2 regions of the Halobacillus amylolyticus genome follow, and region 2 is predicted to be linked to the other one. Evidence: riboswitches for the same ligand, from Rfam matches in the RefSeq annotation. Region 2 holds a riboswitch; the other holds the start of a gene.
What was found. A riboswitch is a leader RNA that binds a small molecule or an ion and turns the genes downstream of it on or off. The one in region 2 is predicted to bind S-adenosylmethionine.

Region 1 (4,189 bases), 1.1 Mb from region 2:
TTCCTCATTGTACGTATGGGGAATCTCGTTACGGTCTTTCAGCATTTGCAGCCATGCCTGTTCATCTTTTAGCCAACCAGCCTGATGTATAGATTGATTCCTATAAAACTAGCGAAACAAATCATTACTATTGCAGAAAAGTTTCTAGTAATAGAAAAGATCGTTTTGTTCGGTTCAAGAGCTTATGGAGATCATCAGGAAGACTCTGATATTGATCTCGCGATTATAGCACCGGGTTATGGTACAGCTTGATTGGCTGAAATTTTCGTGCAAGATAGAAGAAAAATTGGATAATCTGTTGAAGTTTGACCTCATTAGATGAAGGGGCTTCAGTTAGTCTACGAGAAGAAATAAACAAATGTTACCAAATTATTTATGATCAGAGTCCGGTATCTAAGCCTCCGTCATAATAACGTAAGATTGAGGTTCAAATAAAGATGGGTCAAATGTGCAAAAAAAGGCTATTTCGTGCAATTAATCGGAATTATGTGCAATTAATCAAAATTTCGTGCAATTATCCAAGATTATGTGCAATTACTGATTAAGGAGGTTTTGACGTCCGCGATTTGGTTCAATGGAAGAGAACTATTTGGGCCGGGTGCTAATATGGAGGCCGCAGTAAAATGAGGGACCTCTCCCTTCGCTTAACAGCAGAGGAACAAGGCCCCTTCAGTCCCTAGTTAACTAGCTATCATTTTTTCGATCGCTTCATTTCTTTCCTTTTGTTCACTTTCAGACGAAAGGTCATACTTTTTTAAAAGATGGAATAGATCATTTAGTGTTTCCTGGGGAAGTTCTCTTTGCAAAAAAACACGTGTCCCGTCAGCTAAATGATTCGGTAAAAATTCTTTCTGACTCTCAAGTTTGTTCACGACATCTCCAATTGAATGATCGATATTACATTTCCCCATCTAGATCACCTTCCTATATTTAGTAGAAGTGTTTTGACTTCTTCACGAATCTCCGTCCATGCCTGTGTATAGGTATCTGTTAACATAAAATGCTCGGCTTCCGGTAATTCAACTAATTTTACAAGATCGCCAAATTCCTGTGCTTGACGATGGTAGTGGTTACTAATACCAATAGGGACGTTTACATCGAGCGCCCCATGAACCAACACTTGTGGTACTCCTAAAGGGAGCAGTTCTATAGGGGATGCCTGTTGGTAACGTTCTGGATGATCTTCAGGAGTACTTTGAAGCAAATCGGCTGTAGGATTATTAGGCTCCATGGAAAAGGTTTGGTCCCTGAAGTGGTGGACACCATACATCATCTCTAAATCATTAACCCCTGCTAAACTAATAGCACCGGAAATAGGGAGAGGGCTGCTAGTTATATTGAGTTCACCATCCTTAGGAAGGTGATGACGCGCAGCAAGCCATAACGCCAAATGCCCTCCAGCAGAGTGGCCGATTGTAATTACCTGATTCAAATCTAACGGGTATGTTTCGGCAAGGGAGGCAAGATAATCACACGCCTTAGCTGCATCTGTCAGCGTTCCTGGCCAGGCGCCGCCTGCTTGTCCTACCCGACGATATTCAATATTCCAGGTGGCGAGCCCATGGGCAGTCAAATCTTCAGCCGCGTCTGTCATAAGATCAAGTCCGAACGATTCTTTCCAAAAGCCGCCGTGAATAACTATAGCCACGGGGTAAGGACCTCCATTTTCAGGAAGCCGCAATTCACCATATTGACTTTCATCTGTGCCATAAAATATTTTTTCCATGTCTTCACCCCATTGTCAAAAGTAGGTTCATTAATTGATTATCTCATACTTTGTGTTTATCTATCATTAACGATTTTAGTATATGGTCAACAATGCTGCATATTTTCTGAAGAACTTAAATAAACTCGAAGGAGGCACATGTTTTTTTCAAACTATCTATAAAATGGGTGGCGAAGTCAAAATCTAAATCCAAATCCAAATCCAAATCCTTATTAATCCACTATGGTTAATTAGTTATTGACAAGAAAACCATTTCCATGATAAATTATTGTAAACTAAATAATCGAAAAATTTCTTCTTATCAAGAGAGGTGGAGGGACTGACCCTACGAAGCCTCGGCAACCAGTTTGTATGATAAACCCGGTGCTAAATTCAGAGGAATGCAGCAACATTCCGAAGATGAGAAGAGAGATTCAGGCCCTATATACATATATTGTCCCTTCTCTCTTCTTAGAGTGAAGGGATTTTTTATTGTAATCAGATCTTAGGAGGAATAACAATGGGAAAACGAATCTATTTAAATGCTTTTGACATGAATACGGTGGGACACCAATCTCCGGGGCTTTGGAGCCATCCGGAAGATCAGTCTGAAAGATATCGTGATCTGGATTACTGGGTGGAACTAGCTAGATTATTAGAAAAGGGAAAGTTTGACGGAATATTCTTGGCTGATGTACTGGGATTCTATGATGTTCACAATGGCAGTAAAAATGCAGCTGTTGAGCAAGCTGTTCAAGCGCCTGCTAATGATCCTTTGCTATTAATTTCTGCTATGGCTAATGCGACAGAGCATTTAGGGTTTGGCTTAACGTATTCTCTGACATACGAACAGCCTTATATGCTGGCGAGAAGATTTTCGACACTTGATCATCTTACAAAAGGCAGAATTGCTTGGAATATTGTTTCCTCTTATTTAGAGAGTGCAGCGAAAAACTTTGGTCTAGAGGGGCAAATTCCACATGACAAGCGATATGACATTGCGGATGAGTTTTTAGATGTTACTTATAAATTGTGGGAAGGCAGCTGGGAAGATGACGCGGTAGTGCGTGATAAAGAACGAAAGGTATACACGGACCCTTCAAAGGTTCATGACATTAATCATGAGGGGGAATTTTTTAAGGTGCCTGGTGCGCATCTGTGTGAGCCTTCACCACAGCGCACCCCCGTACTATATCAAGCGGGTGCTTCTCCTCGTGGACGAGAATTCGCTGCCAAGCATGCCGAGTGTGTTTTTACTGCAGGACCCACAGCGAACATCGTGAAGAAAGGTGTGGCAGACTTACGTGAAAGGACAAAAAATCATGGGCGTAATCCAGAAGATGTGATTGTTTATACTGTATTCACACCAATTGTCGGGAAAACGGAGGAGGAAGCACAGAAAAAGTATGAAGAAATCAAAAGTTATGTAAGCTATGAAGGAGCTTTGGCACTTCTAAGTGGATGGACGGGAATTGATTTTTCTGGATATGATCCAGACCAGACGCTTGAGTATATCGAAAGTAATGCGATCCAATCAGCAGTGGAAGTGTTTACTAAAGCAGATCCGAATCATAAATGGACGGTTCGGGAACTGGCCACTTTTGTCGGAATCGGAGGGAGAGGCCCGGTGGCTGTCGGATCACCTGAACAAATCGCTGATCAATTAGAGTATTGGGTGGAAGAGACTGGAGTAGATGGATTCAATTTAGCCTACACATTGGCCCCGGGAAGTTTTGAAGATTTCGTTGAACTTGTGATTCCGATCTTGCAGGAGCGTGGTCTTGTGCAAACAGATTATGAAGAAGGAACGTACCGAGAGAAATTATATGGTAAAGGACAGAACCATTTGAAGGAGAGTCACCCAGGCTTTGCTTATAAGAACCTTTATCAACAGGTAAAAGGAGTGTAAATATGTTTACTATTTACTGGATAAGTATAGCAGTCTGTTGGATTTTGGGATTAAGCATCTGGAATAAAGTCTATCCCAAACGAAAGGGGAAAGTAAACATTGGGTGAAGAATCGAATTCGTTGTTGTGGATCATTAGTATATTGTTAGTTGGATATTTTGTACTCACTACTTGGCTAGGAAAAAAAGGCGCCGTCCACAGTCGGTCGATGAAAGGTTTCTCAATCGCTAAAGGAAAAGTAAAACCTTGGATTGTCGGGGTCAGTTTTGGAGCTTCCTTTGCAAGTGCCAACCTATTCTTAGGGGTACCTGGATGGGCCTATACCTATGGTGTATCCACTTTATGGTGGGCACTAGGGTGCTTTGGTGTTACATGGATTGGTTTACTATTGTTCACAAAGAAATTTTGGAGACAAGGTCAAAGGAATGGTGGCAGTCTTACACTGCCACAGTGGCTAGGGGATCGATACCAGAGTAAAACATTACAAGTAATCGTTGCGCTACTGATCTTGTTCAATATTTATTACATTGTAGGTCAGAATGTCGGGCTAGCTACAATGTTTGAAACAGTTGTAGG
Region 2 (4,189 bases):
CCATCGGATTGGCCGCCATCGACTGAAAGAGGGCTTCTTCGTTTTTAGACCATGATCTCATTGACTGAATGTAATCAAGGGTCAGGCGGTAGCCAGGCATAAGCCGGTCATCTCGTTTCACCTTAAATTCAGCCATGACTTCTTTCCAGGGTGTTCCCTCTTCATACTTCTGCATCGCCTCAGCTAACAAAAAGGATTGCATGAAGGCATCATTGATACCAAGTCCCGTGCTCGGATCTTTACTATGGGCCGCATCGCCAATTAGGATCCATCCTTTTCCTGAAGGCTCACGGAAGAAATTCGGCACACCTGGCGTGCCAATAATCTTCCCTTGGAGTGACGCGTGCTTTAACCGTCGCTCCATCCCATAAAATGTTTGGTAGGTTTCCTCAAACTTTGCTGGGTTTTTAGCAAATTCCTTAAATTCTTCTGGATGTACTTCAAGACCTAAACATTCGACCCCAGGTTCCATCGGAAATAGGAAGCCGATTCGGCCTTCATTAAGGAAGATCTCTGTCGTCGGTTCGATTAACGGCTCTATCCCGTGATAATAACCGTAGAATACGGGGCGAAGCGGGGAATGTGCCCCGTATTTTCCTGCCTGAACCCACTCAGCAATATTTGAATGCTTTCCATCAGCCCCCACCACAAGCGAAGCATGGATCGTCTTGGTTTCCCCTCTGCTATCGACCGCTTCAACTCCGCTTACTTGGTCTTTATCATAAAACAGTTCTCTTACAGACCATCCTGATAAGAACTCGACCCTATCATAACTGCAGGCTTTGGACAGAAGAACGTGATCTAAATGACTGCGTCTTGGAATAATCGTATAGGAATCTCTCGGGCCCTCTACAAAACTATCACCAATATATGTACGCATTCTATTAATTTTCCGCAACCCCTTTGCTTCGACCTCTTCCAATACACCCAGTTTCGCAAGGTAATGGACATGTGACATATGGTGTGTAGATAGTGTATCACTCGGAAAAGATGCCTTATCAATCAGCAGCACCCGCTTCCCTATTTCTCCAAGTAAGATCGCCAGACTTGATCCTGCCACTCTCGCTCCTACAATCACAACATCCACATATTCTTCCATCTCCCTGCACATCCTTCGCTCCCTATTTTCTTTAGCGTAACGTTTTTTCACAAAAACAGCTAGTTAGGAGTTTGAGGGGTGGGTTGCAGTGAATTAATTGCATGAAATAACGTATAATTGCACGGAATTATCATTTATTGCACATAAAACAGCATAATTGCACGAGATGATAACATAATTGCATATTTCGACTCCTGCACTAAAAAAGACTCCCATCGTGGGAGCCTTTTCGTCTATTCAAACTTCTTTTCTTGTTCTATATTATGATTTTGGTCCATGATAAGCACTCGGCTAGGCTTATCGTTCTCCGCTAATTCAGTTGCCTTCTCGACCGCTGTATCCCGCTCATCATATAAATCAGTCGGCGCGACATCTTCAATTTTCACTAACCAGCCTGTCACATCTTTATTTGGTACAACACTGTATTCCTTCATCAATTATCTCTCCTCTATTCATTGTTCTACAATGAGTCTTCCCACTATGAAATCGCCTCAAACATTCCGGTTCATTATCAAAAATAGTTTGACAATACTACATTCTCCTTTTATAATTCGAAACATACATTTAAAAAGTAAGTGAACTGAATATCTCTTATCGAGAGTGGCAGAGGGACTAGGCCCTGTGATGCCCGGCAACCTTCAAGCAATCGGCTTGAAAAGGTGCTAATTCCTACAGATCGAATCTGGATCTGACAGATAAGAGGAGGAATCGATACATACGCCCTCTTCTTACTAAAGAAGAGGGCTTTTTATATGGAAATCATTTTGAAGGAGGGATGAAGCATGTCATTGCAAAACCCTACTGAACAGCAACAGACAACAGCAAAAGTTTCGATTGGAAACTTTACATTTGAATCTGGTGAGACACTTCCTCAAGTGGAGCTGGCTTTTGAGCACTACGGTCCTAGGAACGCCCCCGTCATTCTACTTTGCCATGCCTTAACCGGAAATCAGTACGCTATTGGTTCTAAAGAAAGTCCCGGCTGGTGGGCTGGTCTTGTCGGGGAGCAATGTCCGATTGATACTACCCGGTTTCAAGTGATCACATTCAACGTCCTTGGAGGATGCCACGGGTCAACTGGGCCTGCAAGTATAAATCCTGAGACTGGTGAGTTGTACCGCCTGGATTTTCCAAACGTAACGATCCGCGACATGGTTCACGCCCAACACAGAGCACTTGAAAAGTTAGGGATTACCAAACTTCATGCCGTGGCGGGGGGATCGCTTGGGGGGATGCAAACACTTGAATGGGGAATGCTTTATCCAGAATTTATGAAGCAGCTCTACGTTTTAGCCGCCACCCCCTATTTAAGTGATTACGGGATTGCCTTTAACCATATTGGGGCAAGGGCTATCCAGGATGATCCAGCCTACAATGACGGAGATTATAGATCTAATGACGAGTTGCACGGCTTTGAAATTGCCCGAATGACCGGCATGGTTACGTACAGAAGCGGTCCTCTTTTTCAAAAACGATTTGCACGGGAGCAGGGGGATGCTCTTTACTCGATCCAGTCCTATTTAAATTATCAAGGTGAAAAAATAAAGCAGCGTTTTGATGCGAATAGCTATCTCTATTTGCTAGAAGCCATGAACAACCATGATATTAGAAGAGGACGCGGTAACTTACAGGAAACGGCTGAGAATTATAAACCGCACCTCTATACCGTAAGCTTTGAACACGACCTTCTCTATCCAAAAGAACTGATTCAGCCCTTTAGTGAATATGCCTCAGACAGTGAGCATTATCATGTACAAACAGACTATGGACATGATGGATTTCTTGTGGAATTTTCAGAATGGGGGGCGTGGCTTGGTGATAAATTGAACGAGGGAGTGAATGAAGGTTGACGATTAAAGTAGCGATTCTAGGATTTGGAACAGTCGGACAGGGCGTTTATCAAATTCTGCAAAATAAACAGAAACAGCTAACCCAATTAACAGGAGAATCAGTACAGTTATGTGGTGTCCTCGTTCAAAACAAAGCGAAGGAACGCATTCTGCCTGATTCTGTTCTTATAACCGATCAATTTGATGCGATTCTTGCACAAGAACCTGATGTAATCTTTGAGGCTATTGTTGGTGAACAGCCTAGCTTTTCCTATTTAACAAAAGCCATCGACAAGCGAATTCACGTCATTACAGCAAACAAAGTAATGTTTGCCAAACACGGCACTCATTTGTTAGATAAAGCCGCAAACCATGTAGGCATTGGCTATGAAGCAACAACAGCCTCTGGCACCCCCATCATTAGCATGATCACTAAGCTTCTGCAGGTCAATTCAGTAACAAAAATTGAGGCCATTTTGAATGGAACTAGTAACTTTATCCTCTCTTCCATGCAGAACGAAGGAAAAAGTCTCAATACCGCACTAACAGAAGCGCAGGCACAAGGATTTGCTGAGGCTGATCCAACGAACGATATTGAAGGCTATGATGCTTTTTACAAACTGATGATTCTTAGTCAACTCATCTATAAAAGACAACCAAACTGGGCCGATGTCCCATGTGAAGGGATAACTAACGTCACAACTGAAGATTTAACCTCCGCTAAAACCAGCGGGCAGAAAATACGTCACATCGCTGCGATTGAAGAAAAAAATGGTGAACTATATGCCAGTATAAAACCCCAAGCCTTACCGCCAACACATGGGCTTCACTCTGTTGACGGGGTTGATAATGCTATTCATCTTATCAGTGATTTAGCAGGTCCCTTGACATTAAGAGGGCCTGGTGCCGGTAAATTGTCGACAGCGAGTGCGATGGTGGAAGATTTTGTTCATATTCTTCAGTCCTATCCAGTAAAACTACTTCAATATTAAGCAACAAAAGCAGGAGCGCTCCATAGACACGAGAGGTGATGTTCGACTATGTTCGAAACATCTTATTTCAACGTCTTCGTGGCCCCACATCCTGTGAGGCCACGGAGACGATTGTCTTATGTCTCAAGTGTCCGGGCACTGTATAGTTTCCTAAGTTAAAAAAGAGCCTTTAACTAGAGTGATAGTTAAAGGCTCCTTTTATTTATTTGCTAGTTCACTTACTGTTACAAAACTGTACCCTCGCTCGGATAAATCCGCAAGTATCATCT

Region 1: another riboswitch for S-adenosylmethionine. It lies ahead of MUO15_RS10495 (LLM class flavin-dependent oxidoreductase); the one in region 2 lies ahead of metX (homoserine O-acetyltransferase MetX).

Annotation. Positions count from the first base shown of each region.
Region 1 is NZ_CP095075.1:2,034,786-2,038,974, reverse strand. Features, by position in the region: gene MUO15_RS21650 (nucleotidyltransferase substrate binding protein) at 1-90, opposite strand, end outside; gene MUO15_RS10510 (nucleotidyltransferase domain-containing protein) at 94-252, shown strand; gene MUO15_RS10505 (group-specific protein) at 681-911, opposite strand; gene MUO15_RS10500 (alpha/beta hydrolase family protein) at 917-1,726, opposite strand; SAM riboswitch class I at 2,022-2,132, shown strand; gene MUO15_RS10495 (LLM class flavin-dependent oxidoreductase) at 2,226-3,614, shown strand; gene MUO15_RS10490 (sodium:solute symporter family protein) at 3,714-4,189, shown strand, end outside.
Region 2 is NZ_CP095075.1:3,129,094-3,133,282, reverse strand. Features, by position in the region: gene MUO15_RS16080 (NAD(P)/FAD-dependent oxidoreductase) at 1-1,099, opposite strand, end outside; gene MUO15_RS16075 (DUF2188 domain-containing protein) at 1,333-1,533, opposite strand; SAM riboswitch class I at 1,688-1,801, shown strand; gene metX (homoserine O-acetyltransferase MetX) at 1,882-2,949, shown strand; gene MUO15_RS16065 (homoserine dehydrogenase) at 2,946-3,920, shown strand; gene MUO15_RS16060 (polysaccharide deacetylase family protein) at 4,119-4,189, opposite strand, start outside.